Regions from separate parts of the Ruicaihuangia ninglii genome, predicted to be linked through region 2. Evidence: predicted binding sites of a transcription regulator. Region 2 holds the regulator's gene; the other holds the start of a gene.

Region 1 (15,096 bases), 680 kb from region 2:
GCTCGACCGCATCGTCAGACTCACCGGCACCGCTCTCATCAGCTGGAGCGAACGTCGGGTTGCGCGCCGCGTGGTCAGCCACGAAGAACGCTCCCGTCAATTGGCGGTACAGCGTGAACGCTCAGCCTTCGACCAGTTGGTTTTGAAACAGTGGTACCGAGGCGAGCGCTGAGGCTCCCTCTCACAGACCCCGCACCTCGTCGCGGGCGACTTCGACGGCTTCCTAGAGCCCGGGCCCTTCTCAGCCCACCTCCGGTGGCCTCCGGCGAGGTGCGGCACTTCTCAGCGAGAGCTAGGGCGCGACGTCGGTTCTCCCGGCGTTGGTCTTCGCAATCTGAATCTGCTCGTACACGTGCGCCCGAAGCTCAGCGAAGCGCGGCGCGTTGCGGGTGGTCAGCTGGTCACGCTGATCCGGTAGATCGATGCTCAGATCGTCCTGGATCACGGTCGGGGAGCTCGAGAGCATGATGACCCGCTGTCCGAGGTACACGGACTCATCGATGTCGTGCGTGACGAACAGCACGGTGACGCCCAACTGGTGCCAGATGGACCGGATCAGGTCTTCGAGGTCGGCGCGCGTCTGTGCATCGACCGCCGCGAACGGCTCATCCATCAGCAGCACCTGGGGCTTGTACGCAACCGCCCGGGCGATTGCGACGCGCTGCTGCATGCCACCGGACAGTTGCCACGGATAGCTCTTCGGCACGTGGGCCAGACTAACGGCTTCGAGGGCGTCGTTCACGAGCGTCTCCCGCTCGGCCTTCGCGACACCGGCGTTCTTCAGTGGAAGCTCGACGTTGCCCCGCACGGTCATCCACGGGAACAGGCTTCGCCCGTATTCCTGGAAGACGACGGCCATGCCCTTGGGAGGGCCGGTGACCTTCTTGCCGTTCAGCTCGACACTGCCACTGGTCGGGGCCATCAGCCCGGCGATGCACTTGAGCAGCGTCGTCTTGCCCGAGCCCGATGGGCCGACGAGGCATGCCAGCTCACCGGGGGCGAGATCGAAGGTGAGGTTATGCACCGCCTCGAAGGATCCGGCATCCGTCTTGTAGATTTTCTGGACATCGCGCACCCGAAGGGCGGGCGCGACGGTGCCGGGTGCATCGGGGATGGACATGGCGTGCTCGTTGACGGTCATGAGGTGTGCAGCTCCTTGAGGCCGTGGTACCAGTGCAGAACGCGACGCTCGACGAACTGGAAGATGAACGAGAGGGCGATTCCGATGAGCCCTAGCAGGACGATGCCGCTCCACATCTCCGGGATCGCGAACGACCGCTGGAACTGGATGATCGTGAAACCGAGGCCCGACGAGGAGGCGAACATCTCCGAGATCACCATCAAAATCAGCCCGATCGAGAGGCTTTGCCGCACCCCGGCCATGATCTGTGGGCTGGCTGATGGCAGCACCAGGTACCTCAGGCGTGCGAACCCGGTGAGACCGTAGACGCGGCTCGCGTCGCCGAGCACCTCATCAACCGCCCGGACGCCCTCTACGGTGTTCAGCAACACCGGCCAGATCGCCCCCGAGACGATCACCACGACCTTCATGGTGTCGTTCACGCCGATCAGCAGCAGCAGCAGCGGCACCAGGACGGGTGGCGGGATGGCGCGGAAGAACTCCAGAAGCGGCTCGAACAACCGACGCAGCCAGCGGACGGAGCCGATCAGCACGCCAAGCACGATGCCCAACAGAATCGCGGCGAACAAACCGACGAAGAGGCGCGTGATGCTGGGCAGCACGTCGTCGAAGAAGCGGTCACTGAACCACACCTCGGCAAAGGTCTCAACCAGCTGCCCAGGCTTCGGCGTGTAGAAGTTCACCTCGCCGAGGGTGAGGACCCACCACAGGAGGATGAGGAGGATCGGGAGCGCTACGAAGTACAGGACCCGTTTCAGAGTCTTCATACGATGACCTCCCCACGCACGGAGGTGTGCCACGCGAGCACGCGCCGCTCGACAGCGCGCGCGAAGAGATTGATGATGACCCCGATGAATCCCGTGGCGAGGATGAGCGCATACATCGAGGTGACCGCCCCGCCGGCCTGGGTGAGGGCGATCTGCTTGCCGAGGCCGGGGCTGCCGATCAGCAGTTCGCCGGTGATCGCCAGGATCAGGGCGACGGCCGCGCCCAGCCGGATTCCCGTCATCAGGTAGGGCAGGGTGGTCGGCCAGACGACGTAGCGCATTCGGGCGAGGGTCCCCAGCCCGTAGCTCTTCGCGGTGTCGTTCGCGACCGAGTCGATGTCGGCGACCCCGTAGAGCACCTGCAGCAGCACCTGCCAGAACGCGGCGTAGATGATGAGCATGATCGTCGACTCCATCTTGATGCCGAACAGCAGCACCGCCAGCGGGATGAGTGCGACCGAAGGCACCGGGCGGAAGAACTCGATGGTCGAGTGAGTGGCCTTCCGGAGGAATGGGCTGGAGCCGATGACCAACCCCAGGACGATGGCGGCGCCTGCCGCAATGCCGAGGCCGATGGCCCAGGTGATCATGGTCTCGGCGACGTCGTTCCAGAACTCCGGATCGCCGAAGTACTGGATGAGCCGCGTGACCACGTCGCTGGCCGGCGGCAGGTACTGCGGGCTCACGAGTCCCAGTCGGGGAATCGCCTCCCAGACGAGCAGGAACAACAGGATGCCGACGACTCCGAGAAGTGGGCCGGAGAAGACTTTGGTGCGCATTCCGCTGCTCCTGCTCGCGGTGAGTCGCGGTTAGTTCGCCAGCAGTTCGTCGAGGTTCGGCTCTTCGCTGATCGTGCCGTACTTCTGCGCGGCCGCGCCGAGCTTCTCGATCGCATCGCGGTTGAACTCCGGGTTGAACTTCGGGAGCGCGATCCGCTCGAGAACATCCGGGGCGATCTCCGTGTAGGTCGTGACGATGCGGCGAACCTCGTCGGGGTTCTCCTGGGCGTATTCGAGCGACCGGTTCATCGCAGCCTGGAACGCTTCGACCTTCTCGGGCTCTGCCTCAATCTGGTCGCCGGAGCTGAAGTAGCCCGAGACATCCAAGGCCGGATCGAAATCGGCGAAGTTGTACGAGATCACCCGGGCACCCGCGTCGACGGCCGTGGTCATGAACGGGTCAAGGATCCACGCCGCGTCTACCTGTCCGTTCTCCAGCGCTGCCGGGGCATCCGGGAACGGGATCTCGACGAACTCGATGGATTCCGGGTCGCCACCGTCGTCTTCGACGACCTGCCGGATCGTCGTGTCACCGATGTTCGCCAGGGTGTTCACCGACACGCGCTTTCCCGCGAGGTCGGCAGGGGACTGGATGTCGGAGTTGGCCGAGACCACGACGCCGCCGAAGTCGAACTCGGGGTCACCGGTGGTGGAGTTGCCGTTTGCGACGTAGACGATGTCCAGGCCACGGTCGCGCGCGACCATGCTCGAGACATAGTTGCCGAACGCGAAGTCGAAGTCGCCGCTGACGACGCCCGGGATCAGGGCGGCGCCGCCGGCACCGGACTCGATGGTCACTTCGAGGCCCTCGTCCTCGAAGAAGCCCTGTTCGACGCCGAGGTGCAGCGGTGCCGTGTCGACGATCGGGATGATGCCGACCGTGATCGGGGTGAGTTCCCCCTCGGCTCCGGGCGACTCCTCCGGTTCGGGCGTGCCTGCGGTGCACCCGACGAGGGCGACCGCGGAAGCCAGCGCGACGCCGGCTAAAAGGGTATTCCTCATGACCATCACTCCTTTGTGACTGCTGGGAATTGCCGTTCGCGTTGCGAGCGATTACTCGGACTCTACGTCGTCAGTCCAGCTCCGTCACGGTCACCGAGCCATCGGATGCCTCGCGCACGAGCGTGCCGTCGTCGAGTTCGACTACGGCACGCCCTTCGAGCCAGGTGAGGGTCCAACACCAGCCTGCGGTGTCAAAGTCGGCCACGTCGGCTTCGACCCTGCGCACGGCGTCGGTGACGGCATCCGACAGCCTTGCCGGCGGTTCGGTTCCGAGGTTCCATCTGGTGCCGAGCTGCATTACGACTCCTGCGGGGCGAGGGTGATGCTGCGAACGGCGACCTCATCGGAGTCCTCGAAACGCAGCTCGGCGATGCGGCCGACGGCCTTGAGATCGGCTGCGGCCTGGGCGAGCGCCGCGGGACCGGCGATGAGCGCCTCGGTCACGTCGGTCTTCTGCGACGCCTTGGCATCGGTCTTGGCCCGTCGGATGCCGATCAGGGCGGCGCTGACCAGCGGCAGCAGCCCGGTCGGTGCCTCGCTGCTCGCCTCGGCCGGGATCGGCCAGGGTGCGGTGTGCACGCTGCCCTCGTGGGTCCAGCTCCACACCTCTTCGGTGGCGAACGGAACGAACGGGGCGAACAGTCGCAGCATGATGTTGATCGCCGTGCGGAGGGTGTAGACGGCGCTCGCCTGACCCTCGGGAGTGCCGGCGCCATACGCACGTTCCTTGACCAGCTCGAGGTAGTCGTCGCAGAAGGTCCAGAAGAACTGCTCGGTGACTTCTAGGGCACGGGCGTGGTCGTACTCGTCGAAGGCCTTGGTGGCTTGGGCGACGACGTCAGCGAGCATGGCCAGCAGGTCGAGGTCGAGCGGTTCGGTGGCGCCGGAGCTGGTCGAGCCACCTCCGCTGGTCGAGCCTGCCGAGACCTCCGGGAACGAGTAGACGAACTTGGCCGCGTTCAAGATCTTGATCGCCAGACGTCGGCCGATCTTGATCTGCTTCGGGTTCTGCGGGTCGAACGCGGCATCCGTACCCAGCCGGCTGGAAGCCGCCCAGTAGCGCACGGCGTCCGAACCGTGCTCGTCGAGCATGCCAGCGGGGGTGACCACGTTGCCCTTGGACTTGGACATCTTCTTGCGGTCGGGATCGACGATGAAGCCGGAGATGGCGGTGTGCTTCCACGGCGCCTGACCGTCGTGCTCGAGCAGCGAACGCAACGCGGTGGAGAACAGCCAGGTGCGGATGATGTCCTGGCCCTGCGGGCGCAGGTCGTAGGGGAAGACGGCGCTCCAGAGTTCGGGGTCCACTTCCCAGCCGCCCGCCAGCTGCGGGGTCAGCGACGACGTCGCCCAGGTGTCCATGACGTCGTGTTCGCCGACGAAGCCGCCGGGCTGGTTGCGCTGCTCCTCGCGGTAACCGGGCGCGACATCCGATGACGGATCGACCGGCAGGCTCGCCTCGTCGGGGACGATGGGCGAGTCGAACACCGGGTTGCCGTCAGCGTCGAGCGGGTACCAGACCGGGATCGGTACGCCGAAGAAACGCTGACGGCTGATCAGCCAGTCGCCGTTCAATCCGTTCACCCAGTTCTCGTAGCGCACGCGCATGAAATCGGGGTGCCAGGCGATGTGATTGCCGAGGTCGACCAGGCGGGTGCGCAGTTCGTCGGACTTGCCGCCGTTCATGATGTACCACTGGCGGGTGGAGACGATCTCGAGCGGCTTGTCGCCCTTCTCGTAGAACTTCACCGGGTGGGTGATCGACTTGGGCTCGCCGATCATCTCGCCGCTGGCCTTGAGCAGTTCGACGACGGCCTGCTTGGCGCTGAACACCGTCTTGCCTGCGAGCTGCGAGTAGGCGGCCTTCGCCGTGGGAGTCGCGAGCGCGGCGGGCGGATCGGAGACCACGCGACCGTCGAAGCCGAGAATCGCGCGGTTGGGCAGGTCGAGTTCGCGCCACCAGATGACGTCGGTCAGGTCACCGAAGGTACAGATCATCGCGATGCCGGAGCCCTTGTCCGGCTGCGCGAGGTGGTGGGCGACGATTGGCACCTCGACACCGAACACCGGGGTGGTGGCGTTGGTGCCGAAGAGGTGCTTGTAGCGCTCGTCATCCGGGTGCGCAACCAGCGCGACACACGCGGGCAGCAGCTCGGGCCGAGTGGTCTCGATCTGCAGGTCACCGGCCTCGTGATGGAACACGATGCGGTGGTAGGCGCCGGGCTGGTCCTTGTCTTCGAGCTCGGCCTGGGCGACGGCGGTGCGGAAGGTGACATCCCACAGCGTCGGCGCGTCGGCCTGGTATGCCTCGCCGCGGGCGAGGTTCCGCAGGAATGCCTTCTGCGCCATGGCCTGGGATTCGGGGGAGATGGTGCGGTAGGTCTGGGTCCAGTCCACGGACAGGCCGAGCTTGCGCCAGAGGTCCTCGAACTGCTTCTCGTCCTCGACCGTCAGTCGTTCACACAGCTCGATGAAGTTGCGGCGGCTGATCGGCACCTGGTCCGCGGCCTTGGAGCTCTTGTTGTCGCCGCCTTCGAACGGTGGGGTGAACTCGGCGTCGTAGGGCAGCGACGGGTCGCAGCGCACGCCGTAGTAGTTCTGCACCCGGCGTTCAGTGGGCAGGCCGTTGTCATCCCAGCCCATCGGGTAGAAGACGTGCTTGCCGCGCATGCGTTGGTACCGGGCGGTGACGTCGGTGTGCGTGTAGCTGAAGACGTGGCCGATGTGCAGTGAACCGGATGCCGTCGGCGGGGGAGTGTCAACCGAGAAGATCTTGCGCGCCTCGTGCTGCTGGTCGAGCCCACTCCGCTGGTCGAGCCCATCCCGTTGGTCGAGCTTGTCGAGACCCTGTGCCGCGATGGCGGCTTCCCGATCGAACCGGTACGTTCCCTGCGATTCCCACTGGTCGCCCCACTTGGTCTCGAGGCCTTCGAGGGCCGGCTTCTCAGGAATCTGCGACATGGATGCTCCGGTTCAATATGTGCGGCACCGAGTCTGGGGTGAGGTGCCTGAGTGTGGACTGCTGTAATGGTACCGAACCGCAGCGGGGAGGCAGCGATGAGGGTGTTGGTTCTGGGAGGCACGCAGTTCGTCGGCCGCGCGGTCGTGGATGAGGCACTCGCCAGAGGCTGGTCGGTGACCACGTTCAACCGGGGGACTCGGCCGGCAACCGACCGGGTGACCGCGTTGGTCGGGGACCGTACCGCTCCCAGGGGGCTGGCAGCGTTGGAAGATGGCAGCTGGGATGTCGTCGTTGACACCTGGTCATGGGCGCCATCCGTTGTGCGTGACTCGGCTTCGCTGCTCGCGTCCCGGGCGGGTCGGTACGTGTATGTGTCCAGCCGGTCGGTGTATGCCAGCCCGCTTCCCGCGGGAGTCGGCGAGGACGCCGCGGTCGTTCAGGCCTCACCGGATGCCGGGGATGTCGAGTACCCGGAAGCCAAGGCCGGTGCCGAACTCGCCGTCGTCGCCTCCTTCGGTGATCGTGCGGTGCTTGCGCGACCGGGTGTCATTCTCGGACCTCATGAGAACGTCGGCAGGCTGCCGTGGTGGCTGAACAGGATCGCCCGCGGCGGTGAGGTGCTCGCACCGGGGCCGGCAGGCCTTGGCATCCAGTACATCGATGCGCGTGACCTTGCGAGTTGGTGCCTGACTGCCGGGGCATCCGGTCTCCATGGTGCCTACAACATCGTGGCTCCCGTCGGTCACGCCACCATGGGCAGCCTGCTCGAGGCGGCCGTGCGGATGACGGGTTCGAGGGCGGTGCTCCGGTGGGTGCCGCCCGAGGTGATCCTTGCCGCTGGGATTGAGCCGTGGACTGATTTGCCGATATGGCTTCCGCCGGGGGAGTTGCACGGTTCTTTCCACGAGAGCGATGTGACGAAGGCGCTCGCCGCTGGGTTGCACTGCCGACCGGTCGAAGAGACGGTCGCCGACACCTGGGCTTGGCTGCAGTCAATCGGCGGCACTCCGCCGCAGCGGGAAGATCGGCCGGCGGTTGGTCTGGACCCGGAGTTGGAGCAGCGGGTGCTGGCTTCGGTCAGTTCGGCCAGTTAGGTCAGTACCGACGGAGTCGGTTGCCCGCCTAGGCGGTGGCTTTCGAACTCGCGGGCGAGGAGGCCGTAGATACCGGTATCCGCCCAGTCACCCTTGAACCACATGTCCTCGACGAAGTGCGCCTCTTCGCGCATCCCGAGTCGACGGCAGAGGGCGATCGAGCGCTCGTTGCGCGGGTCGAGTTCCGCGATCACGCGGTGCAGATTGAGCGTGTCGAAGGCGAGGTCGAGGATGCGGCGGGCGCCCTCTGTCGCGTAGCCCTGTCCGTTGAAGTCAGGGTGGAAGCTCCAGCCGATCTCACCGCAGTCGTTCTCGACGCTCTTGATCGTGAAGTAGAGGTCGCCGATGACCTGTCCGTCGCTGGTGCGTTCGACCGCGAGCTGTAGATAGTCGCCGTCCTTCTCGAGTCGAGTGTGGGTGGCGTGGACGGCCAGGCGAGCCTTCACCTCGTCTCGCGTGCGAGGTTCGAAGAGAAGGTAGCGGCAGACATCTTCGCGGGATTGGTAAGCGTGAACCGCGTCGGTGTCTGCCTCTGTCAGCAGTCGGATTGTTAGCCGCTCGGTGGTGAGCGGTGTCGTGAACTCGAATGGGAGGGCGGCGGCGACCATGGTTTGGAGCCTAGTGGGCGGTGGGATTGAGCCTTCCCTCTCTGCTCTCCACATCGTCTCCTCTCCTCCACAGGCGGGGCACCGCATGACTTATCCCAAGATTCGCGAAACAGCTTCGTATTTGTGTTCTACTCTGGGAGAATTAGACCATGCAAAACCTCGCAGTCCAGTTCGACCGAATGGCCGTCGAAGCTGCCGGGATCGTGCCCAAAGCCGCGATCGCTGGGCTCGTCGACGACGACCTGCTGGCACTGACCGCCGCCGTCGAACGGCTCGGGCGGGCGGTGGACGGGTTGCGGGTCGTCACTGCGGCGGAGGTTGGCGACCGGTCCCGCCGCGAGCTCGGCTCAGAGGGCCTGGCCGTGCGGAAGGGCTGCCGGAACCCCGTCGAGCTGCTGCAAAGGGTGACCCTGATCAGTGCACTGACGGCGCACCAGCGTCTGAAGCTCGGCAAGGACCTGCAACCGGCAACCGCGCTGACCGGCGAGGTGTTGCCGGCACGGTTCCCGAAAGTCGCCGACGCTATCACGACGGGCCGCATTGGCATCGATGCCGCAACCGCGATCGTGAAAGGCCTGCAACCGGCATTCAGTGCCGCGCACCCCGTGGAGTTGGCCGCGGCCGAGACCGAGCTGGTCGCCGCGGCCACAGGGATGCCTCCCTCAGACTGCACCGCCGGTGACGGCGTCGCCGCCGGTGACGACGGCCCCGACGTCGGCCCTGACGGCGTGACGGAAGAGCTTCCCGTGTCCGGCGCACCCTCGTATCCGTGTCCGGCGGATGAGTTAGCGATCCAGGCCGCGATCTGGCGGGCGGTGCTCGACCCGGACGGATTGCAACCGTCCGAGGAACGTGCCATGCGAAACCGGCTGTTTTCCCGCGGACGGCTCCGCGACGGCCTCGTGCACGGCACCTATGCGTTGCTGCCGGAGATCGCTGCGAAGCTTGACCGCCTGTTCGATGCCTACCTGGCCCCGAAGACCACCGGCGTCTTCCTCACCGACGCCGAACGCCTGCAGGCTGAGGCGTCAGGGGACACCCGAAGCACTGATCAACAACGTCACGACGTCTTCGCGACGATGATCGATAGCTGGGCAAGATCCGGGAATACTCCCACCCTCGGCGGCGCTGCTCCGACAGTGCTGGTCAGCGTCACCGCCGAAGACCTCACGAGCGGCCGGGGTGCCGGCTGGATCGACGGGCTGACCGACCCGATCTCGATGGCCGCGGTGAACCAATTCGCCTGCACTGGCGGCATTCAACCGGTCAGCTTCGACTCCTTCGGCCGGATCATTGCCCTCGGCTCCCCGCAACGGTCCTTTACTCCCGCCCAACGCAAGGCGATCAGCCTCCGCGACGGCGGCTGCCTGATCGATGACTGCAACATTCCGGCTGGCTGGTGCGAGATCCATCATGTGCAGGAAGCCTCCCGCGATGGAGAAACTCACACCGACAACGGAGTCCTGTTGTGCTGGTTCCACCACCGCACCATCGATTCGTCCGGCTGGCAGATCCAGATGATCCGCGGCGCACCGCACCTGAAAGCGCCACCCTGGCTTGACCGGACCGGCAGGTGGAAACCCGTGAGCAAAGCCCGCACCCGCATCAGCGCTCGCAAACGGAGCTGAACAGGAATCCGTACCCGACCACCTCTGCAGGCTCCGCGTCCCGGCGTCATTCCGAAGCCGGCGGGGCGATCGTGATGTTGCCGCTCGAGATCCCCGCTGCGATGCAGTCGGCGACTCGTTCCGCGTCGCTCTCGGTTGCGTCCGCAATGAGCGAGTAGCCGTAGTGGGACGACGGCAGATCCAGACTTTGGAGTGAGGATTCGACCGCAGGGTCGTCAGCGCACGCGTTCGGTGGCGGCGGCGACGGATGGACAACCCCGACTTGCCAAGTGGCGAGGGAGCCTTCCGGGAGCCGCTCGATCGTGGCGCCGCACCCTGCGAGCGACACCGACGCGACCGACGCGACGGCAATCGCAGCCAGGAACCTGACACTGCCACGGCGTCCGGCGCCTCGCTGTGCCTGCATGCCCTCAACTTACAGCGCACCGAACCCGGCGACCACGGGCTCAAGCGTCACCCGCAGATAGCTCGACAGCTCGCCGCGGTCGGTGCCCGCGGCGGCCCACTCCTGCGCTGCCGCCACCACCGCCCCGCCCACCGCAAACGCCGCAGCCCGAGCGACCATGGCCGAGGCATCCGGATGCAGCCGCTGAATGAACCCTGTCACCAGCGTCGTCAGCCTGACGAACCGGCCGAGCGCGGATGCCTGCAACTCCTGATCGGCACCGATGAACTCGCTCTGCGTCAAAGCCCACGGAACCCGCGACGCTCCATAACTACCCGCCAGGTGCACCAGCGTGCTCGCGACCAGACGCAACGCATTCTGGCCGGCCGAGGCCGGCACCTGCCCAAGAGCATCGGCCAGGGCATCGATGCTCTCATCGAGATCGACCCAGAACACGTCACTCTTCGAGGCGAAGTTGTTGAAGAACGTGCCCCGGCTGACCCCCGCTCGCTGGGTGATCTCACCGACCGTGGTGCCGTCGTATCCGAGTTCCAGGAACAGCTCGAACGCGGCCTCCTGCAGCATCGCACGCGAGACCGCCCGGGGACGCCCCCGCTGCGGCGACGTATCAGTCACGCTGCTCCACCCGTCCAGATTATTTGTACCGAGTCCAATAAAGCTAGGATGATCTGACTCCCTCCCACACAGCACAGAGAGAACCCCGGCATGCCCATTCTCCGTTCCCGCCCAGCCCGCGTCGGCATCCTCGCCGCAGTCGCCACGGCATCCCTCCTTCTCGCCGGCTGCGCAACCACCGGCGCCAGCGACGAGTCGACAATCACCTTCGGCATCGAGGGGGCGAACCTCTCCGACGGACACATGGACATCCACTCCACCCAGTTGGATGTCTCCTCCCTCGTGCTGCGCAACACCTTCGACTCACTCGTCGCCCAGAACCCCGACGGCAGCTTCGCACCATGGCTCGCCGAGAGCTGGGAAATCTCCGACGACGGCCTGCAGTACACATTCACCCTGCGCGAGGACGTCACCTTCCACGACGGCGAACCGTTCAACGCCGAAGCGGTCAAGGCGAACTTCGACCACGTCGTCGCCGATGAGACCGCTTCCGCCCAGGCCGCGAGCCTGATCGGCTACGCCAAGGAAGGCGGCTACTACGTCGACACCGAGGTCGTCGACGAGTTCACCGTGCGGGTCAATTTCAGCCAGCCGTACGCACCGTTCCTGCAGGGCGTCAGCCTGCCTCAGCTCGGCTTCTACTCGCCGAAGGTCCTCGATGAGGCACAGGACGAGCTGCGCGCCGGCGGCCCCGACGTCACCGTCGGCACCGGACCGTTCATCCTCACCGAGTTCACCCCCGCGCAGGAGCTCGTGTTCGAGGCGAACCCCGACTACAACTGGGCACCGGAGGGTTCCGAGCACCAGGGGAAAGCGGCATCCGACCGCCTCGTGATCCGGATCCTGCCCGAGCAGTCCACCCGCGCCGGTGCCCTCACCAGCGGCGAGGTCGACGTGATCGCGGATGTCACCCCCACCATGGCCGGCCAGATCGGCGACGGCTTCGAGACCACCTCGGTCGAACTGCCCGGCATCCCGTACTCGCTGTACATCAACGAGGCCAACGGCGTGTTCGCCGACCAGAAGGTGCGCGAAGCGTTCCGGATCGGCTTCGACCTGGATGCCGCCATCGAGAACATCTACGGCGGCCAGTTCGACCGGGCCTGGAGCGTACTCGCACCGACCACGCCGAACTCGTACGACGCGAGCCTCGAAGAGAGCTGGCCATTCGATGCGGAGAAGGCGAACCAGCTGCTCGACGAAGCCGGCTGGACCGAGCGAGACGCCGAGGGCTACCGCGTCAAGGACGGCCAGCGTCTGAGCGCACAGTGGATTGCCTGGACCCCGGTCCCGGATGACAAGGCCGCACTGGGCGACGTCATCCAGTCCGACCTGCGTGAGATCGGCTTCGAGATCGTACGCGAAGCGCTCGAACCCGCCCAGTACAACGAGTTGTACGGCCCGCGCACCTTCGACATCACCGACTGGGGCTTCTCCAGCCCGGACGCCGACGTGCTGCGAAGCCACCTGCACACCGGCGGCTTCCAGACCGTCTCCACGGTGACGAAGCCCGAACTCGACGCCAAGCTCGATGCGGCCGTCTCGACCAGCGACCCTGCCGAGCGTGAGGCGCTGTACCAGGAGATCCAGCAGTGGAACAACGAGCAGGTACTGATCGTTCCGCTCTACGTGCCCTCTGAGATCACCGCAGCGAACGAGAAGGTCAGCGGACTCACCTTCGACCTGTACGGCCGCGCCTCGTTCTACGGCGCTACCGTCGAGGGATGACCCAGCGACTCGCGGTGCGGCTCCTCGGCCGGCTGGGCGGCATGCTGCTCGTCATCTGGGGAGCCGCCACCGCGGGTTTCATCGCCCTGCGCCTGATTCCCGGTGACCCGGTCGATGTCATGCTCGGCATCAACGCGCGCGTCGCCGAGAGCGTGCGCGACCAGATCCGCGCCGACTGGGGGCTCGACCAGCCGGTGATCGTGCAGTACTTCGCCTACCTCGGCCAGCTGGTCACCGGACAACTCGAGTCGTACCAGCTCCGCCAGCCGGTCGCCGAGGTCATCGGCCGACAGGCGCTGCCGACCCTGCAACTCACCGGGCTTGCCCTGCTGTTCGTGCTCTTCCTCGCCACGATCGCCGCCTTCGTCGCCCGCGGTCGGCGTTCGAAGTCGCTGGTCTCGCTCGTCGAGTTGGTGGTGGTCTCCTCGCCGACATTCTGGATCGGGCTGGTGCTGCTGGCCGTGTTCGGCTTCGGACTGGGCTGGTTCCCGGTCGCGGCGAGCGAGGGCATCGCCTCGCTGATCCTCCCTGCACTCACCCTCGCCCTGCCCGTCGCGGGCATCATCAGCCAGGTGCTGCGGCAGGGGCTCGACGCAGCCGCGGAGCAGCCATTCGCCACCACCGCCCGAGCCCGCGGCGTCGGCCACGGCCGTCTGGTGCGACGTCACACCCTTCGACATGCCGCCGGCGACACCATCACCCTCACCGGATACCTGATCGGAACCCTGCTCGGCGGCGCCGTCCTGGTCGAGACGGTGTTCGCAAGGCCTGGGCTCGGCGGCGTCGCGGTCCGCGCGATCCTCGGTCGCGACATCCCGGTCGTCCTCGGCATCATCGTGCTCGCCGCGATCGTGTTCGCGGTGACCAACCTCATCGTCGACCTGCTGCATGAGCGGCTCGACCCGCGCCTGTTGACGGTGCCCGTATGACCACAATCGTTTCCAACCCGCAGGCGGCTCGCTGGAAAGCCGCACCCGCCGGGGTGATCGCCGCGACCGTGGTGCTCGTCGTGATCCTCGCGGCCGCCCTCTGGCCGACTCTGTTCACCGCGCTGGACCCGCTGAAGACGGATGTGGCGAACTCGCTCGAGCCCCCCAGTGCCGGGCATCCATTCGGCACCGACCAGGCGGGCCGGGATGTCTTCGCCCGGGTCGTCCACGGCGCGCGGTACTCACTGGTGGTCGGCTTCGGCGCCACCGTTCTCGCACTGCTCGCGGGCATCGTGGTCGGCGTGCTGTCCGGGATCTCACCGCGCGGCGTCGACACCGTGCTGTCGCGAATCATCGAGATCGTGATGGCGTTCCCCGAGTTCCTGCTCGCGCTCATCGTCATCGCGGTGGTCGGTCCCGGTGAGGTCAGCCTGCTGGTCGCGGTCTCCCTGGCAGCTTTGCCCGCCTACGCCCGGATCGCCCGGTCGCAGACCATCGTCATCCGCAGGTCCGGTTACGTGCGCGCCGCGACCGCGCTCGGCGTGCCCCGCTGGCGCTCCACCCTCGACCACGTGGTCCCGAACATGCTCGGACCGCTGCTGGTGATGGCCACCATCGGCGTCGGCACCGCGATCGTCTCGGCCGCCGGCCTCAGCTTCCTCGGCATGGGCCCGAACCCGCCGACCCCGGAGTGGGGCCTGATCCTGTCCGAGGGTCGCAACTTCCTCTCCACCGCGTGGTGGATCGCCGTGTTCCCCGGTCTCGCGATCACCGTCACGGTCATCGCGACCAGCACTCTCGGCCGCTATCTCAGGCAAAGGGGACGCGCATGAGCTTCGTGTCCGTCGACAATCTGAGGGTCTGGTTCGGTGCCACCGAGGTTGTGCACGGCGTTTCCTTCGAGATCGCCCCGGGGGAGTGCCTCGCCCTGGTCGGTGAGTCCGGCTCCGGCAAGACGCAAACCGCACTCGCCCTGCTGGGGCTCACCCCCGATGGCGGCACCGCGCGAGCCGATTCGCTCGTCGTGGCAGGTCGCGACGCTTCCCGGTTCCGCGAGGACGACTGGCGAGGCATCCGTGGCCGCCACATCGGACTGGTCAGCCAGGACGCGCTGGTCTCGCTCGACCCGCTGCGCCGCGTGGGGCGCGAGGTCGCCGAGGCTATCGAGGTACACGACCGGGAGCCAAGCGACATCGGTCAGCGGGTGCTCTCCCTGCTGGCGGATGTCGCGGTGCCCGAGCCTGCGCAGCGCGCCAGGCAGTTCCCCCATGAACTCTCCGGGGGATTGCGCCAGCGGGCGCTGATCGCCTCGGCGCTGGCCGCTGGACCGGCCCTGCTGATCGCCGATGAACCCACCACCGCGCTCGACGCGACCGTGCAGGTGCAGATCATCGACCTGCTCGCCACCCTCAAGCGGCAGGGACTCGGCCTTCTGCT
Region 2 (15,096 bases):
CCTGAACCTCGAGGGCACCCGCGATCAGATCCGGGCGCGAACTGTCAGCGAGGCGATCGCGGCCCTCGCCGAGAGGGTGTGACAAGGTGGGAATGCGGGCGGTTTCAATCGCGTTACACCTCATGAATTCACAAGCGTCACACAGTCGTCGCTGGTTAGAGTTTGATCCAATTCGGTTGTAGGGTTATCTACCCACAGTTCAGAGGAAGAGGAGGAGGATCCCATGGTTCTGGTACGACAGGAAATTGGTGACGTACTTCGGGACTTCCGCCTGCAAAAGGGGCGCACGCTGCGTCAGGTTGCCAGCAAGGCGAGCGTCGCCTTGGGCTACCTGAGCGAAGTTGAGCGTGGCCAGAAGGAAGCAAGCTCAGAGATCCTGGCCTCGGTGGCCGGTGCTCTGGACACCCCGATTTCCGTCATCATGCGCGAGGTCGGTGACCGGCTCGCGGTCATCGAAGGCATCGCCCCCATTCCCGACAGCATTCCCGACGACCTCGTTGCCGAGTTCGACCCGGGTCTTGCCGTTCGGTAGACGGACTGCGAAGGCTTCGGCCCCGGGCTTGTGCCCGGGGCCGCTCTCATTCACCTCGCGTTACGGTTGCACGATGCGCCTCTCCCAGTTCTGGACCGCGATCACCGACGAGTTCGGTGAGTACGGCCGCGTCCTCACCCGCGACCTGGCCCTGCCGGAGTTCGGCGGGCTGACCGCAGAGGAAGCGATCGCCGCAGGTCACCAGCCGAAGGCGGTCTGGCTCGCGCTCGCGAAGGCAGCGGATGTCCCCGAGAGCCGCTGGCACGGGGTGGGGCAGCGCGAACCCAAGAAATAACGGCGAGAAACAGCCGGCGACACGCCAGTCGCCTCTCGAACAATTGTTCGAATCGAAGTAGTCTCCTCAACAGCGGCAGTCGAAAACGAATTGTGCACTCGTCGCCGATGCTCCGACGCAATGTCGGTGGCTCGGCGTAGATTCACACTCGGAAGCGACGGTGTTCAGAGAACTGACGCCGCACCAGCCTTGTCGGGAGGCTGAGGGCCTTGCACCACCGGCCAGCAGCGGATCGACAGTCTATGGGCAGCAACCACGACTCACGAGGAGACAGCAATGGCATCAGCAGCAGACCGCGAGAAAGCCCTCGAAACGGCACTCGCCCAGATCGACCGGCAGTTCGGCAAGGGCAGCGTGATGCGCCTGGGCAGCGATGAGCGTGCCCCCGTTGCCACCATCCCCACCGGCTCCATCGCGCTTGACGTCGCGCTCGGCATTGGCGGGCTCCCGCGTGGCCGCATCGTCGAGATCTACGGTCCGGAGTCGTCGGGTAAGACCACCCTCACGCTGCACGCCATTGCCAACGCGCAGCGCGCGGGCGGCATCGCTGCCTTCATTGACGCCGAGCACGCGCTCGACCCCGAGTACGCCAAGAAGCTCGGCGTCGACATCGACTCGCTGCTTGTCTCGCAGCCCGATACCGGTGAGCAGGCGCTCGAGATTGCCGACATGCTCGTGCGGTCAGGCTCCATCGACCTGATCGTGATCGACTCCGTCGCCGCACTGGTGCCGCGCGCCGAGATCGAAGGCGAGATGGGTGACTCGCACGTCGGCCTGCAGGCGCGCCTGATGTCGCAGGCGCTGCGCAAGCTGACCGGTGGGTTGAACACCACGAACACCACCATGATCTTCATCAACCAGCTGCGCGAGAAGATCGGCGTGTTCTTCGGCAGTCCCGAGACCACCGCCGGTGGTAAGGCGCTGAAGTTCTACGCGTCGGTCCGCCTCGACATCCGCCGGATCGAGACCCTCAAGGATGGCACCGACGCCGTCGGTAACCGCACCCGGGTCAAGGTCGTGAAGAACAAGATGGCTCCGCCGTTCAAGCAGGCCGAGTTCGACATCCTCTATGGCGTCGGCATTTCCCGCGAGGGAAGCCTGATCGACTTCGGTGTCGACCACGGCATCGTGCGCAAGTCCGGTGCCTGGTACACCTACGACGGTGACCAGCTCGGGCAGGGTAAAGAGAACTCGCGCAACTTCCTCATTCAGAACCCGACAATCGCCGCAGAGATCGAGACCAAGATTCTCGCGAAGCTCGGCATCGGAGCCGAAGGCAAGGCTGCTGCGGCTGCTGAAGCGGCCGGGGCCGTCGGAGCGGCCGGGGCTGCCGAGGCGCCGGTCAAGCCGATCCAATCGAAGGTCGCCGCCCGCAAGGGCGCGTAACGTGACGGGCCGAGACGGCCTCGCCCGGGTGACCTGGTTGCCCGGGGCGAGGCCGGCGGACGAGGTTCCGGCGGATGAGGTACCTGCGGTTGCCGGTGCTGACGTCTCCGAGGACGGCGCCTGGAACGAACCCGAGTTCGATCAGGCGAGCATCGAACGCATCAGCATGCAGGCGCTCACCCGGCGAGGCGTCTCTTCCCGTGAGATGCACAAGCTGCTCGTCGCACGTGGCGTCGACTCCGACGCCGCCAGCGACGAAGTCGCCCGGCTCGAGCGGGTCGCGCTGCTCGATGATGCGGCTCTCGCCGAGACCCTGGTGCGCACCCTCACCGAGCGAAAGGGCCTCGGCCGCAGCGCCCTCTCCGCGGAACTGTCGAGGCGACTGCTCGACCCGGTCGCGGTGGAGTCCGCCCTCGCCGCGCTCGACGGCGGTGACGAGGCCGCCCGCGCCCGCGCACTGGCGCTGAAACGTGCTCCGCAGTTGCGTTCGCTCGACCACGAGGTGGCCGTCCGCCGGCTGTCAGCATTCCTCATGCGCAAGGGCTACTCGGGGGCCATCGTCCGCGGCGCCGTGGACGCCGCGCTCGGCGGCCGCGGCGGTCGAAGCGGCCCCGGTGGACGCACCGGCGTCCGCTTCGAGTAGCGGCTCTCGCGCCGCCGTAAACTGGGCTGCATCATGTCCGAGACCCTCCAGACGCCCCGCACCTACGAGGTGCGCACCTTCGGCTGTCAGATGAACGTGCACGACTCCGAACGGTTGAGCGGATCGCTCGAGGCTGCCGGCTACGTGCCCGCGACCAACGGCGACGCCGACGTGGTCGTGATCAACACCTGCGCCGTCCGCGAGAACGCCGACAACAAGCTGTACGGCAACCTCGGTCACCTCGCGAGCGTCAAGCGAAAGCACGAGGGCATGCAGATCGCGGTCGGCGGCTGCCTCGCCCAGAAGGACAAGTCGGTCATCCTCGAGAAGGCGCCTTGGGTGGACGTCGTCTTCGGTACCCACAACATGGGATCGCTGCCGGCGCTGCTGGAACGGGCACGACACAACGACGAAGCTCAGCTGGAGATCCTCGAATCCCTCGAGGTGTTCCCGTCCACGCTGCCCACCAAGCGTGACTCCACCTACAGCGGCTGGGTGTCGATCTCGGTCGGCTGCAACAACACCTGCACCTTCTGCATCGTGCCCGCGCTGCGCGGCAAGGAGAAGGATCGCCGCCCCGGCGACGTGCTCTCCGAGATTCAGGCGGTCGTCGACGACGGCGCGATCGAGGTCACCCTGCTCGGTCAGAACGTGAACTCCTACGGCGTCGAATTCGGCGACCGGCAGGCATTCGGCAAGCTGCTCCGCGCGGCAGGCGCGATCGACGGGCTCGAGCGCATCCGCTTCACCAGCCCGCACCCGGCCGCCTTCACCGACGACGTCATCGACGCGATGGCCGAGACCCCGGCCGTCATGCCGCAACTGCACATGCCGTTGCAGTCCGGCTCCGACCGGATGCTGCGGGCCATGCGACGCAGTTACCGGTCCGAGAAGTTCCTCGGCATCCTCGACCGAGTGCGCGCGAAGATGCCGGACGCCGCGATCTCGACCGACATCATCGTCGGCTTCCCCGGCGAGACCGAGGAGGACTTCCAGGACACCCTGCGGGTCGTCGAACAGGCCCGGTTCGCCACCGCATTCACCTTCCAGTACTCGATCCGCCCCGGCACGCCGGCGGCCACCATGGACGACCAGGTGCCGAAGGAGGTCGTCCAGGAACGCTATGAACGGCTTACCGCCCTGCAGGAGCGGATCAGCTGGGAAGAGAACCAGAAGGTCATCGGCCGAACCGTGGAAGTTCTGGTTGCCACCGGTGAGGGCAAGAAGGATGCCGACACCCACCGGCTCTCCGGACGAGCCGAGGACAGCCGACTGGTGCACTTCGAGGTACCGGCGGGCAGCAGCCTTCCCCGTCCCGGCGATGTCGTCAGCGTGCAGGTAACCCACGCGGCACCGTTCCATCTCATCGCCGACTCCGTCGACGGCAGCCCGTTGAAGGTTCGCCGCACTCGGGCGGGGGACGCGTGGGATCGCGCCCAGGCTGATTCCTGCGCGGTACCGACCCCCGCGGCATCCGGAACCCGTCCAACCGCCGTGTCGCTCGGACTGCCGACGCTGCGTGTGGCGACCACCCCGATCTACGACCTCGGCGACGGGCAGCGGTAGCGATGCTGATCGCCGTCGTCGGCGCCACCGGCACCGGCAAGTCGGCGCTCGCGCTCGATCTGGCCGAAGCCCTCGCGGCCGACGGCCGGCCTGCCGAGATCGTCAATGCGGACGCCATGCAGCTGTACCGCGGCATGGATATCGGCACCGCGAAACTGCCGCTGGCTGAACGCCGAGGCATCCCGCACCATCTGCTCGACGTTCTCGAGGTGACCGACGAGGCCACCGTTGCGCGCTACCAGATCGAGGCACGTGCCGCCGTCGAGGAGATCCAGGACCGCGGCGTCGTGCCGATCCTGGTCGGCGGCAGCGGGCTGTACGTGTCCTCGGTGCTGTTCGACTTCCGCTTCCCGGGCACCGATCCCGTCATCCGGCGGCGACTCGAGACCGAGTTGGAACAGTCCGGGCCGGGCGAACTCTACCGGCGGTTGCGCGACCTGGACCCGATCTCGGCGGCGTCGATCGGCGCCTCGAACGGGAGGCGCATCGTGCGAGCGCTCGAAGTGATTCAGCTGACCGGGGAACCGTTCAGCGCCGGGCTGCCCGACGAGCCGCACTACTGGCGGCCGACGACCCTGCTGGGGCTGACCGCGCCGCGCGACGAACTGATCGCCCGCCTCGACGCGCGGGTGCAGCAGATGTGGGCGGACGGCCTGGTCGACGAAGTCGAGAGGCTGCTGCCCCTGGGCATCGAGCAAGGGGTCACCGCCAGCCGCGCGATCGGGTATGCGCAGGCCATCGGGCAACTCCGCGGAACCCTGGACGAGCCGGGCGCGATCGAGCAGACCGCGTCGCTCACCCGGCGCTACGCCCGCAGGCAGGTGAGCTGGTTCAAGCGATACGCGCACACCACCTGGCTCGACTACGACGATTCAAACCGACTCGAGCGTGCCCTCACTGCGGTGGGGCGCAACTAACGCAACTAACATTGACTCGATGACGTCGCTGAACTTCACCAAGGGACACGGAACCGGCAACGATTTCGTGCTGATCGCCGACCCGGACGGCCAGCTGGACCTGTCGCCCGCGCAGATCGCCGCGATCGCCGATCGCCACTTCGGTGTCGGCGGTGACGGCGTGATTCGTGTTGTGCGGTCCAGGCACCTGCCCGACGGTGCCGAGGCGTTGGCCGAGGACGAGTCAGCGGAGTGGTTCATGGACTACTACAACGCCGACGGCAGTGTCGCCGAGATGTGCGGCAACGGCATCCGCGTCTTCGCCCGGTTCCTGCTGGAGACCGGACTCGCCGAACTCGAAGACGGCGACACCATGGCCATCGGCACCAGGGCCGGCGTGAAAGACCTGCAACGGAACCTCACCGGGTTCCAGGTCGACCTCGGGCGGTGGTCGCTGGACGGCGGTGAACCGCTCGTCAGAACCCGCAACCTCCAGGTGGCCAGGCCGGGCCTTGGGATCAGTGTCGGCAACCCGCACGTGGTGGTCGCCCTCGCGAGCGACGACGAACTGCAGGCAGCCGACCTCGGCTACATCCCGATCATCGACCCGGTACCCGAGCACGGCGCCAACGTCGAACTCGTGGTCCCGCAAGATCCGCTGGTCAGAGACGGCATCGGCTGGATCCGGATGCGGGTGCACGAGCGCGGTGTGGGGGAGACCCTGAGCTGCGGGACGGGCGCTGCCGCCGCGGCCCTGGCCACCCGGCATTGGGCAGGCGCCGGGGCTCCGAACCAGTGGCGCGTGGACGTGCCCGGTGGAACGGTCGGAGTTCGGATGTTCCCGACCGAAGACGGCGAGCACGTCGCCCTGAGCGGACCGGCGGAGCTGGTCTACGAGGGAACGCTCACCGTGTGATCAGCGTTTCTTGCCCCGGAGCACCCGGAAACCCTTGCTGGTCGCGGCACGGGTGAAACTGAACTCATCGGGGAACGTCGTCTGAAGCCAACGATGCAGGGAATCAGAACCAAGGTTGCGTGCAACGACGAGCCAGGCGTCCGTGCCATGGTCCAGTCGGGGCAGCCAGCGTTCCAGCAGGCTGTGCAACTCGTTCTTACCGACCCGGATCGGTGGGTTCGACCAGATCGTCATGAAGACCACATCGTCGGGCACCTCATCGGGTGTGACCGCCTTGATGTTGCTCACGCCGGCAATCTCGGCGTTCCGGCGCACCAGGTCGAGAGCCCGCTCGTTGACATCCACGGCCCACACGGTCGCGTGTGGCGACTCCAGGGCCAGGGTGAGCGCGATCGGACCCCAGCCACAACCAAGGTCGAGCAGGTTGCCACCCGGCGGTGGCGCGGGCGTGTTCGAGAGCAGCACCTGGGTGCCGACGTCGACGTGGTCAGGGCTGAACACCCCACCCGCGGTCGTCAGTTGAAAGTCACGCCCGGCGAGCCGCGCATGAATCTGGCGCAGGTTGGCCTCGCTCGAGGGCATTGATGAGAAGTAATGCTCCGCGGCCATGCAGAGAAACTTACCGAAAAGCGAAGGAACTAGTGTGACTGATATGACAGAGCGCGAAGACAAGCGCGGCGCCGACGAGGGCGCGGTCGACCGTGTGCTGGCCGCCGAGCAGTCCCGATCGGTTGGCTACGCCCGCTTCGGAGGGCGAGCGGAGGCGCTTCAGGACGCCGATCACTACAGCGACCAGCGCGACGGTGAACAGTTCGAGCGTGAGGACCGTGCGGCGCTCCGCCGCGTTCGCGGACTGTCGACTGAGCTCGAGGACGTCACCGAGGTTGAGTACCGGCAACTGAGGCTCGAGAACGTGGTGCTCATCGGCGTGTACTCCGGTGGCTCCCTCGAAGACGCCGAGAACTCGCTGCGCGAACTCGCAGCACTTGCCGAGACCGCCGGTGCGGCTGTGCTCGACGGGCTGCTTCAGCGCCGCCCGAATCCCGATCCCAGCACGTACCTCGGCCGCGGCAAGGCGCAGGAGTTGGCCGACATCGTCAGGGCAGTCGGCGCCGACACCGTGGTCGCCGACACCGAGCTCGCACCCAGCCAGCGCCGTGCGCTGGAGGATGTCGTGAAGGTCAAGGTAATCGACCGCACCGCGGTGATCCTCGACATCTTCAGCCAGCACGCCAAGAGCCGTGAGGGCAAGGCGCAGGTCGAACTCGCGCAGCTCGAGTACCTGCTGCCGCGCCTGCGCGGCTGGGGTGAGTCGATGAGCCGCCAGGCCGGTGGCCAGGTCGGATCCGCCGGCGCCGGCATGGGAAGCCGCGGACCAGGTGAAACCAAGATCGAACTCGACCGGCGCCGCATCCACACCCGGATGGCCAAGCTGCGCAAGCAGATCAAGGGCTTCGCGCCCGCCCGTGAGGCGAAGCGCGCCAACCGCAGCCGGTACGAGGTGCCGAGCGTTGCGATCGCCGGATACACCAACGCCGGCAAGTCGAGCCTGCTCAACCGGATCACCCAGGCCGGCGTGCTCGTCGAGAACGCGTTGTTCGCAACCCTGGACGCGACGGTCCGCCGCACGCACACCCCGGACGGGCGGCTGTACACGCTGGCCGACACGGTCGGGTTCGTGCGGAACCTGCCTCACCAGCTGGTCGAGGCGTTCCGGTCAACACTTGAGGAAGTCAAGGATTCCGAGGTCATCGTGCACGTCGTCGACGGCGCGCACTCCGACCCGGCCAGCCAGATCACAACCGTGCGAGATGTCATCGGCGAGATCGACGCGCGCGACATCCCCGAGATCGTCGTGTTCAACAAGGCCGACCTCCTGGACGCCGACCAGCGGTTGCTGCTGCGCGGACTGGAACCGGACGCCGTGTTCGTGTCGGCACGAACCGGCGAGGGCGTCGAGGAGCTGCAGCAACGGATCGCCGACCTGCTGCCCGCCCCCGAGGTGGAAATGACGTTGCTGGTGCCCTACGACCGGGGCGAAGTCATCTCTCGCCTGCACGTGCAGGGGCGAGTCCTGAAGACGGAGTACCTCGAGAAGGGCACCCGCGTGAAGGCGCTCGTGCACCCGTCGCGAGTGGATGGCCTGAGCGACTTCGTCGAGCAGCACGCCCGCTGATCACCTGGCAACAGCGCAAACCGTTGGTCGAGCTTGCCGAGATCCGGTCTCGGCAAGCTCGACTAGCGGACTTCTGGCGTCGTCTGGGCGCCTAGTCGGCCGAGACCGGGCTCGTGGCCGACGGCGCGGACGCAGGCGACGCGGGCGAGGCGACCGACGGCGCCGACAGCACCGACGGTGCGCTGATCGGCGAGGCGGCGCTGGGTGCTGAAACGGGGCTGGCCGGGGTGGCAACGCTCGGGGTCGAGTCGACGACGGACGCGGCCTGGTCGGACATCGACACCGGTGCCGTCTGCTCGCTGGTCGGGGCGCTCGGGATGCCGAATGCCGCCCCGCTGGTCTGGGTGACGGGGCGCGTGTCAACCGCCGCACCGCTGACGTCGTTCACGCCCGTGGCGTGGGCCGCGGCCACCGCGCCGCCGCCGATCAGGCCCAGGCCGAGAACCGATGCCGCTCCGATGGCGGTCCACTTGGTCTTGTTCTGCATAGTCATCTCCTGCTCGTCGAGACCCGACTCCATGCCGCGGGCTTGATGACTACCAGCCTCGTCGGGCTCCATGAGATGCCGAGGAGACCTAGGTGAGGGCATTCTCATCTTCTGTTCGGTCGTCGATGCGGCCATCCCGTGACCGCCAGGTACCCACGGGTCGGCAGAACAGGAGCGCCACGATCGCGATCCCAGCGAGCGCCGCATCAGGCAGCCACGTGCCCAGGACGATGACGTGCGAGATGAGGAACAGCGGCAGCGTCCAGAGCGCCAACCAGCCCGCCGGCTGTCGGATGAGCCCGATTGCCACGATCAGCCCCAGCACAGCGAAGGCAAGGCCGAACGACGCAATCAGTACCTGAGCATCGAACGGGAAGGGGTCGTCTACGAACAGCGTGGACAGGGCGATGACACCGCTCAACGCGAACAGCACGCAGAGCAGCACCTGGCCGACACGGAAGAGAAGAGACACGTGCACCTCCTAGTGTGAGATGGGCTCACACTAGAGGCGGTCTCACGCCTCGCGCAATGGGTGCCGGCGGTCAGATCGTGCGCAGGACCGCCACGACCTTGCCGAGCACCTCGGCGAAATCACCCAGGATCGGTTCGAAGTTCGAGTTGCGGGGGAGCAGCCAGGTATGCCCGTCACGCTGACGGAACACCTTGACCGTAGCCTCGGAGTCCAGCATCGCAGCGACGATGTCACCGTTCTCCGCGGTCTTCTGCTGTCGAACGACAACCCAGTCGCCGTCGCAGATGGCGGCGTCGATCATCGAGTCGCCAACGACCTTGAGGATGAACAGGTCGCCCTTGCCGACCAGCTGCCGAGGCAGCGGGAAGACCTCTTCGATCTGCTGCTCGGCGGTGATCGGGATGCCAGCGGCAATACGTCCGACCATCGGAACCATCGCCGCGTCGCCCACCGGTGCGGATGTCTCGGACGAATCCTCGATCGCGGGGAGGTCGATCAGGATCTCGAGCGCCCGGGGGCGGTTCGGGTCGCGCCGCAGGTATCCGCTGAGCTCAAGCTGGTTCAGCTGATGCGTGACGCTCGACAACGAGGACAGGCCAACTGCGTCACCGATCTCGCGCATGCTCGGCGGATAGCCGCGCTGGGAGACCGAGCGCTGGATCACATCAAGGATCGCGAGCTGCTTCTCGCTCAGGTTCTTCCGGCGCCGTGTGCGGCGCTCGGGCTCAGCCTTCTCGTCCATCGGTCTCCCCTCCGCACGGCCATCGACCTGCAATGTCGGTGGTCCCTGATTGTCTGTCTCCAGACACTCGAAACTGTATCCACAAACACCGTGGAAACAAACATGCATTCGAGAGTGTCGTGGCATTAGGGGCAGATTGTCCCTTGACGCCGCGATTCTTTCGAATGTATGTTCGGAACACAGCTTCGCATCCGGTGGCTCCCGGCCGAGCACCGGATGCGAAACCCTCAAGGAGGTAATACTCATGAGCACCATCACCCTGGCCCCTGCTCCCGTCCGCACCCGGCTGCGCCTCACCCGCCGCGGCCGCATCGTGATCACCGGTCTCGTCTCCCTGCCGCTCGTGCTCGGCGTGCTCTTCACCTCGCTCAACGGCGGGGGAGCAACCGCAACCTCGGACCGCAGCGCCGCGTCCTTCGAGTACGTCACCATCCAGGCCGGCGAATCGCTGTGGGGCCTCGCCGAGTCGATCGCGCCCGACGCCGACCCGCGGGACGTCATCTCCGACATCCTCTCGCTCAACCAGGTGAGCACCGCCGACGTGCACCCGGGGCTGCGCCTCGCGCTGCCGTCCGCCTACAGTCACTGACGACACCCGTAACCGCGCTCAGGAGCACGCCTCTAAAATAGGTTGGTGACTTCTCTTGCTGACCTGCCCATTCGTGATGACCTGCGCGGACAGTCGCCCTACGGCGCTCCGCAGAAGAGCGTGTCAATTCGGCTGAACGTCAACGAGAACACCCATCCGATGCCCGACGACGTGGCAGAGGAGATCGTCGCGCGGATCACCGCGGTCGTCCGTGGGCTGAACCGCTACCCGGACCGTGAATTCACCGACCTGCGCGACAGCCTCGCCGGGTACCTCGGACACGGCCTCGACCGCTCGAACATCTGGGCGGCGAACGGATCGAACGAGGTCCTGCAACAGATCCTCCAGGCCTTCGGTGGTCCCGGACGAAGCGTCCTTGGCTTCCCACCCACCTACTCGATGCACTCGATCCTGGCTGCGGGCACCGGAACACGCTGGGTCGCCGGGCCGCGCGACGCCGACTTCGAACTGTCGGCAGCGACCGCGGTGGCTGCGGTCGAGGCCGAGCGGCCGGACCTGGTCTTCTTCTGTTCCCCGAACAACCCGACGGGCACTCCGGTCTCACTCGACACCATCGCCGCCGCCTATGACGCGACGGACGGCATTGTCGTCGTCGACGAGGCCTACGCCGAGTTCGCGCCCGCCGACCAGCCGACCGCCCTCACACTGCTGCCGGGCCGGCCACGCCTGATCGTGTCCCGCACGATGAGCAAGGCGTTCGCCTTCGCCGGCGCCCGAGTCGGCTACCTGGCCGCGGATCCCGCCATCGCCGACGCGCTGCGGCTGGTGCGCCTGCCCTACCACCTGTCCGCGCTCACCCAGGCCGCTGCGATCGCCGCGCTCGCGCACGCCGACGAGATGCTCGCGATGGTCGAGGACATCAAGGCCCAGCGCGACCGGATCATCACCGAGCTTCGGCGGCTCGGCTATAAGACGTACCGCAGCTGGTCGAACTTCGTGCTGTTCGGCGGGGTCGCCAACCCCAACGAACTCTTCGAGACCCTGCTTGCGCAGGACATCATCATCCGTGACCTCGGCATCGACGGCCACCTCCGGGTCAGCGCCGGCACCGAAGCCGAGACGACGGCGTTCCTCGAGGCGATGGCTAGGATCGAAGCATGAGTGCACAGCCCCGCGTCTCGCGGATCACACGCGAGACCAGTGAGTCGAGCATCGAACTGGACTTGAACCTCGACGGAACCGGGGTCAGTGCCATCAGCACGACGGTCCCGTTCTTCGACCACATGCTCACCGCCTTCGCGAAGCACTCCCTCGTCGATTTGACCATCAAGGCCAAGGGCGACATTGAAATCGACGTGCACCACACGGTCGAGGACATTGGCATCTCGCTCGGCAAGGCGATCAAGGAAGCTGTCGGCGACAAGGCCGGGATTTCCCGCTACGGCGATGCCCACGTGCCGCTCGATGACGCCCTCGCTCGCGCCGTCGTCGACATCTCCGGACGGCCGTACCTCGTGCACACCGGTGAACCCGCCGGCTTCGAACACCACCTGATCGGCGGTCACTTCACCGGTTCGATGGTTCGGCACGTGTTCGAGGCCATCGCCCTCAACGCCGGCCTGACCGTGCACCTCACGGTGCTCGCCGGTCGTGACCCCCACCACATCGCCGAAGCCGAGTTCAAGGCGTTCGCACGCGCCTTCCGGCAGGCTGTGGCCTCCGATGCCCGCGTCAGCGGGATCCCGTCAACCAAGGGTGCTCTGTAACCAAGTGACCACACCATCCGTCGTCGTCCTTGACTACGGCTCGGGCAACATCCATTCCGCGGCGAAGGCCCTGGAAGCAGCAGGCGCCCGCGTCGACGTGACCGCCGACCGGCAGAAGGTCGCCGAGGCCGACGGTCTGCTCGTCCCCGGCGTCGGCGCGTTCGCCGCCGTCATGCAGCAGCTGCGGGCCGTGCGCGGCGACGAGCTCATCGATCGCCGGCTGGCCGGCGGTCGCCCGGTGCTCGGCATCTGCGTCGGCATGCAGGTGCTCTTCGAACGCGGCGTCGAACGCGGAACCGACACTGAGGGTCTCGGCGAGTGGCCGGGAACGGTCACCCAGCTCCAATCCGAGGTGCTGCCACACATGGGTTGGAACACGGTCGAGGCCGCGGAGGACTCCGTGCTCTTCGACGGTATCCAGAATGAGCGTTTCTACTTCGTCCACTCGTATGGCACACCGGAGTGGACCCTCGAGATCGAACCGCCGTTTCCGCAGGCGAAACTCACCTGGGCGGAACACGGCAGCCGGTTCCTGGCCGCCGTCGAGAATGGGCCGCTGTCGGCCACCCAGTTCCACCCGGAGAAGTCCGGCGAGCCCGGCATCCGGCTCCTGAGCAACTGGCTGCGCAGCCTGTAAGCCTCTTCCGCGTACTGGAGTACGATTCTGTATTTGTGCCCGAAGGCACAACCTCCTGAGATCAAGGACATCATGAGCGAGTTCAACACGACCCCGGCCCTTACCTTGCTGCCGGCGGTCGATGTGGCAGATGGAAAAGCGGTCCGCCTCACCCAGGGCGCGGCCGGCAGTGAAACCAACTACGGAGAGCCGGCGGATGCCGCCGAAGAATGGGTCGCCCAGGGCGCCGAGTGGATCCACCTCGTCGACCTCGACGCCGCCTTCGGCCGTGGCAACAACCGCAATGTCATCAAGCGGGTGATCAAGAGCATCCCGAAGCACGTGAACATTGAACTGTCCGGCGGGATCCGCGACGACGCCAGCCTTGAGGCCGCGCTCGCCACCGGCGCCAAGCGCATCAACCTCGGCACCGCGGCGCTCGAGAACCCGGAGTGGGCAGCCCACGTCATCTCCGAGTACGGCGAGGCAATCGCCGTCGGCCTGGACGTGCGCGGCACCACGCTCGCCGCTCGCGGCTGGACGAAGGAAGGCGGCGACATCTGGCATGTCATGGACCGCCTCGAGCTCGCCGGCTGCAGCCGTTACGTCGTCACCGACGTCACCAAGGACGGCACCCTTCAGGGACCAAACATCGAGCTGCTGCAGCAGGTGCTCGACCGCACTGACAAGCCGGTGATCGCCTCAGGCGGCATCTCCAGCCTCGATGACATTGCCGCGCTGCGCGAACTTGTGCCGCACGGACTCGAGGGAGCCATCGTCGGCAAGGCGCTCTACGCCAAGGAGTTCACCCTGGCCGAGGCGCTCGACGTCGCCGGCAGCTGAGGCTGATGGCTCTCGCCGACTCAGCGGGCGTTCCCTGGGAAGGGCGGCACTTCGAGCAGAACGTGCACGCCGCCGATGATGGTTCCGCGCCCCCGGCGCTGATCGAGGCGCTCCGCCGGTTCCACGAGGGCAGCGCCGACGCCTCCGTCGTCGTTGATGCCTTCCGCGACTCGCGGCTGCTCATCCCGCTCGTCGCCCACCTCGGTGAGGCCGGCGAGAACGAGCACGGACACCTGATCGACAAGAGCCAGGAACTCTCGATCGTGACCGTCGCCGGACCGGACGGCCGCAATGTGCTCCCGGTGTTCTCATCGGTGACGGCAATGAGCAGATGGAATCCGGATGCCCGGCCGGTGCCAGCCGACGGGATGCGCGTCGCTCTTGCCGCAGCGCACGAGCAAACCGACCTGGTCGTGCTCGACCCGCTGTCGGACACCGAGTTCGTGCTGCGCAGGCCGGCGCTGTGGGCCATCGCGCAGTCGCAGCCGTGGCTGCCGAGCCACCTGAACCCCGAGGTGGTCGCCGCGATGCGCGCCAGCGTCAGCGAGGAACCGGCGGTCACCGACATCCAGCTCGCCTCCGGCGATCCGGCGGGAACCCTGGCCGGCCCGGAGCTCACCGTGCGCCTTGCCCTGATTGACGGGCTGGCGAAGCCCGCGCTCGACGCCACCCTGTCACGCCTTGCCTCACGCTGGGCGGCAGACGAGGTCATCGCGACCAAGGTGGATTCCCTGGCACTGCAGTTGGTGGCATCCGCGCACGATTGACACCCCTTCGGGGGCGGGAGGACAATCGGAGCCAGCATGCCCGACGTGTGCAGAATGCAGGTGCTCCCATGCGTGAAACGACGGTCGATGAAGCCGCTTCAGGCGGCGAACTGAGCCACTGGCAATACGGGCCACTTCTCGAGAGCACGGCCGAGCGCGCCAAACGCTGGCTGGACGGCGTGCCGGATCGGCCGGTTCCACCGCACTCCGGGATCGAGGAAGCCAAGAACGCGCTGGGCAGGAGCCTTCCCGACAACGGGCATGACGCCGCACGCGTGATCGAGAAACTGGTAGCGGGCGTTGAGCCGGGCCTGATGGCCATCCAGTCGCCGCGGTTCTACGGCTGGGTCATGGGCGGAACGCACCCGGTGGCGCTCGCGGCCGACTGGCTCGTCAGTTCCTGGGACCAGAACGCGGGTATGCGCTCGGTCACCCCGGGAGTA

Evidence for each region. The regulator LexA, encoded in region 2, represses DNA repair genes until DNA is damaged. The targets are predictions, from matches to a motif close to TCGAACANNTGTTCGA.
Region 1: a site for LexA is predicted at 8,469-8,484, ahead of GO591_RS08570 (HNH endonuclease signature motif containing protein). Genes of this name have one in related genera too.

The regions. Positions count from the first base shown of each region.
Region 1 is NZ_CP046619.1:1,781,942-1,797,037, reverse strand. Features, by position in the region: gene GO591_RS08615 (hypothetical protein) at 1-172, shown strand, start outside; gene GO591_RS08610 (ABC transporter ATP-binding protein) at 293-1,141, opposite strand; gene GO591_RS08605 (ABC transporter permease) at 1,138-1,908, opposite strand; gene GO591_RS08600 (ABC transporter permease) at 1,905-2,687, opposite strand; gene GO591_RS08595 (ABC transporter substrate-binding protein) at 2,718-3,689, opposite strand; gene GO591_RS08590 (hypothetical protein) at 3,760-3,987, opposite strand; gene valS (valine--tRNA ligase) at 3,987-6,650, opposite strand; gene GO591_RS08580 (NAD-dependent epimerase/dehydratase family protein) at 6,747-7,745, shown strand; gene GO591_RS08575 (GNAT family N-acetyltransferase) at 7,742-8,353, opposite strand; gene GO591_RS08570 (HNH endonuclease signature motif containing protein) at 8,503-9,981, shown strand; gene GO591_RS08565 (hypothetical protein) at 10,028-10,387, opposite strand; gene GO591_RS08560 (TetR/AcrR family transcriptional regulator) at 10,397-11,002, opposite strand; gene GO591_RS08555 (ABC transporter substrate-binding protein) at 11,093-12,730, shown strand; gene GO591_RS08550 (ABC transporter permease) at 12,727-13,659, shown strand; gene GO591_RS08545 (ABC transporter permease) at 13,656-14,492, shown strand; gene GO591_RS08540 (dipeptide ABC transporter ATP-binding protein) at 14,489-15,096, shown strand, end outside.
Region 2 is NZ_CP046619.1:1,104,394-1,119,489, forward strand. Features, by position in the region: gene GO591_RS05245 (CinA family protein) at 1-82, shown strand, start outside; gene GO591_RS05250 (helix-turn-helix domain-containing protein) at 224-532, shown strand; gene GO591_RS05255 (DUF3046 domain-containing protein) at 606-827, shown strand; gene recA (recombinase RecA) at 1,104-2,213, shown strand; gene GO591_RS05265 (regulatory protein RecX) at 2,215-2,856, shown strand; gene miaB (tRNA (N6-isopentenyl adenosine(37)-C2)-methylthiotransferase MiaB) at 2,890-4,422, shown strand; gene miaA (tRNA (adenosine(37)-N6)-dimethylallyltransferase MiaA) at 4,425-5,339, shown strand; gene dapF (diaminopimelate epimerase) at 5,359-6,234, shown strand; gene GO591_RS05285 (class I SAM-dependent methyltransferase) at 6,235-6,843, opposite strand; gene hflX (GTPase HflX) at 6,887-8,410, shown strand; gene GO591_RS05295 (hypothetical protein) at 8,502-8,897, opposite strand; gene GO591_RS05300 (hypothetical protein) at 8,986-9,369, opposite strand; gene lexA (transcriptional repressor LexA) at 9,440-10,111, opposite strand; gene GO591_RS05310 (LysM peptidoglycan-binding domain-containing protein) at 10,356-10,700, shown strand; gene GO591_RS05315 (histidinol-phosphate transaminase) at 10,746-11,822, shown strand; gene hisB (imidazoleglycerol-phosphate dehydratase HisB) at 11,819-12,427, shown strand; gene hisH (imidazole glycerol phosphate synthase subunit HisH) at 12,384-13,064, shown strand; gene priA (bifunctional 1-(5-phosphoribosyl)-5-((5-phosphoribosylamino)methylideneamino)imidazole-4-carboxamide isomerase/phosphoribosylanthranilate isomerase PriA) at 13,137-13,886, shown strand; gene GO591_RS05335 (SseB family protein) at 13,892-14,653, shown strand; gene GO591_RS05340 (pyridoxal phosphate-dependent decarboxylase family protein) at 14,722-15,096, shown strand, end outside.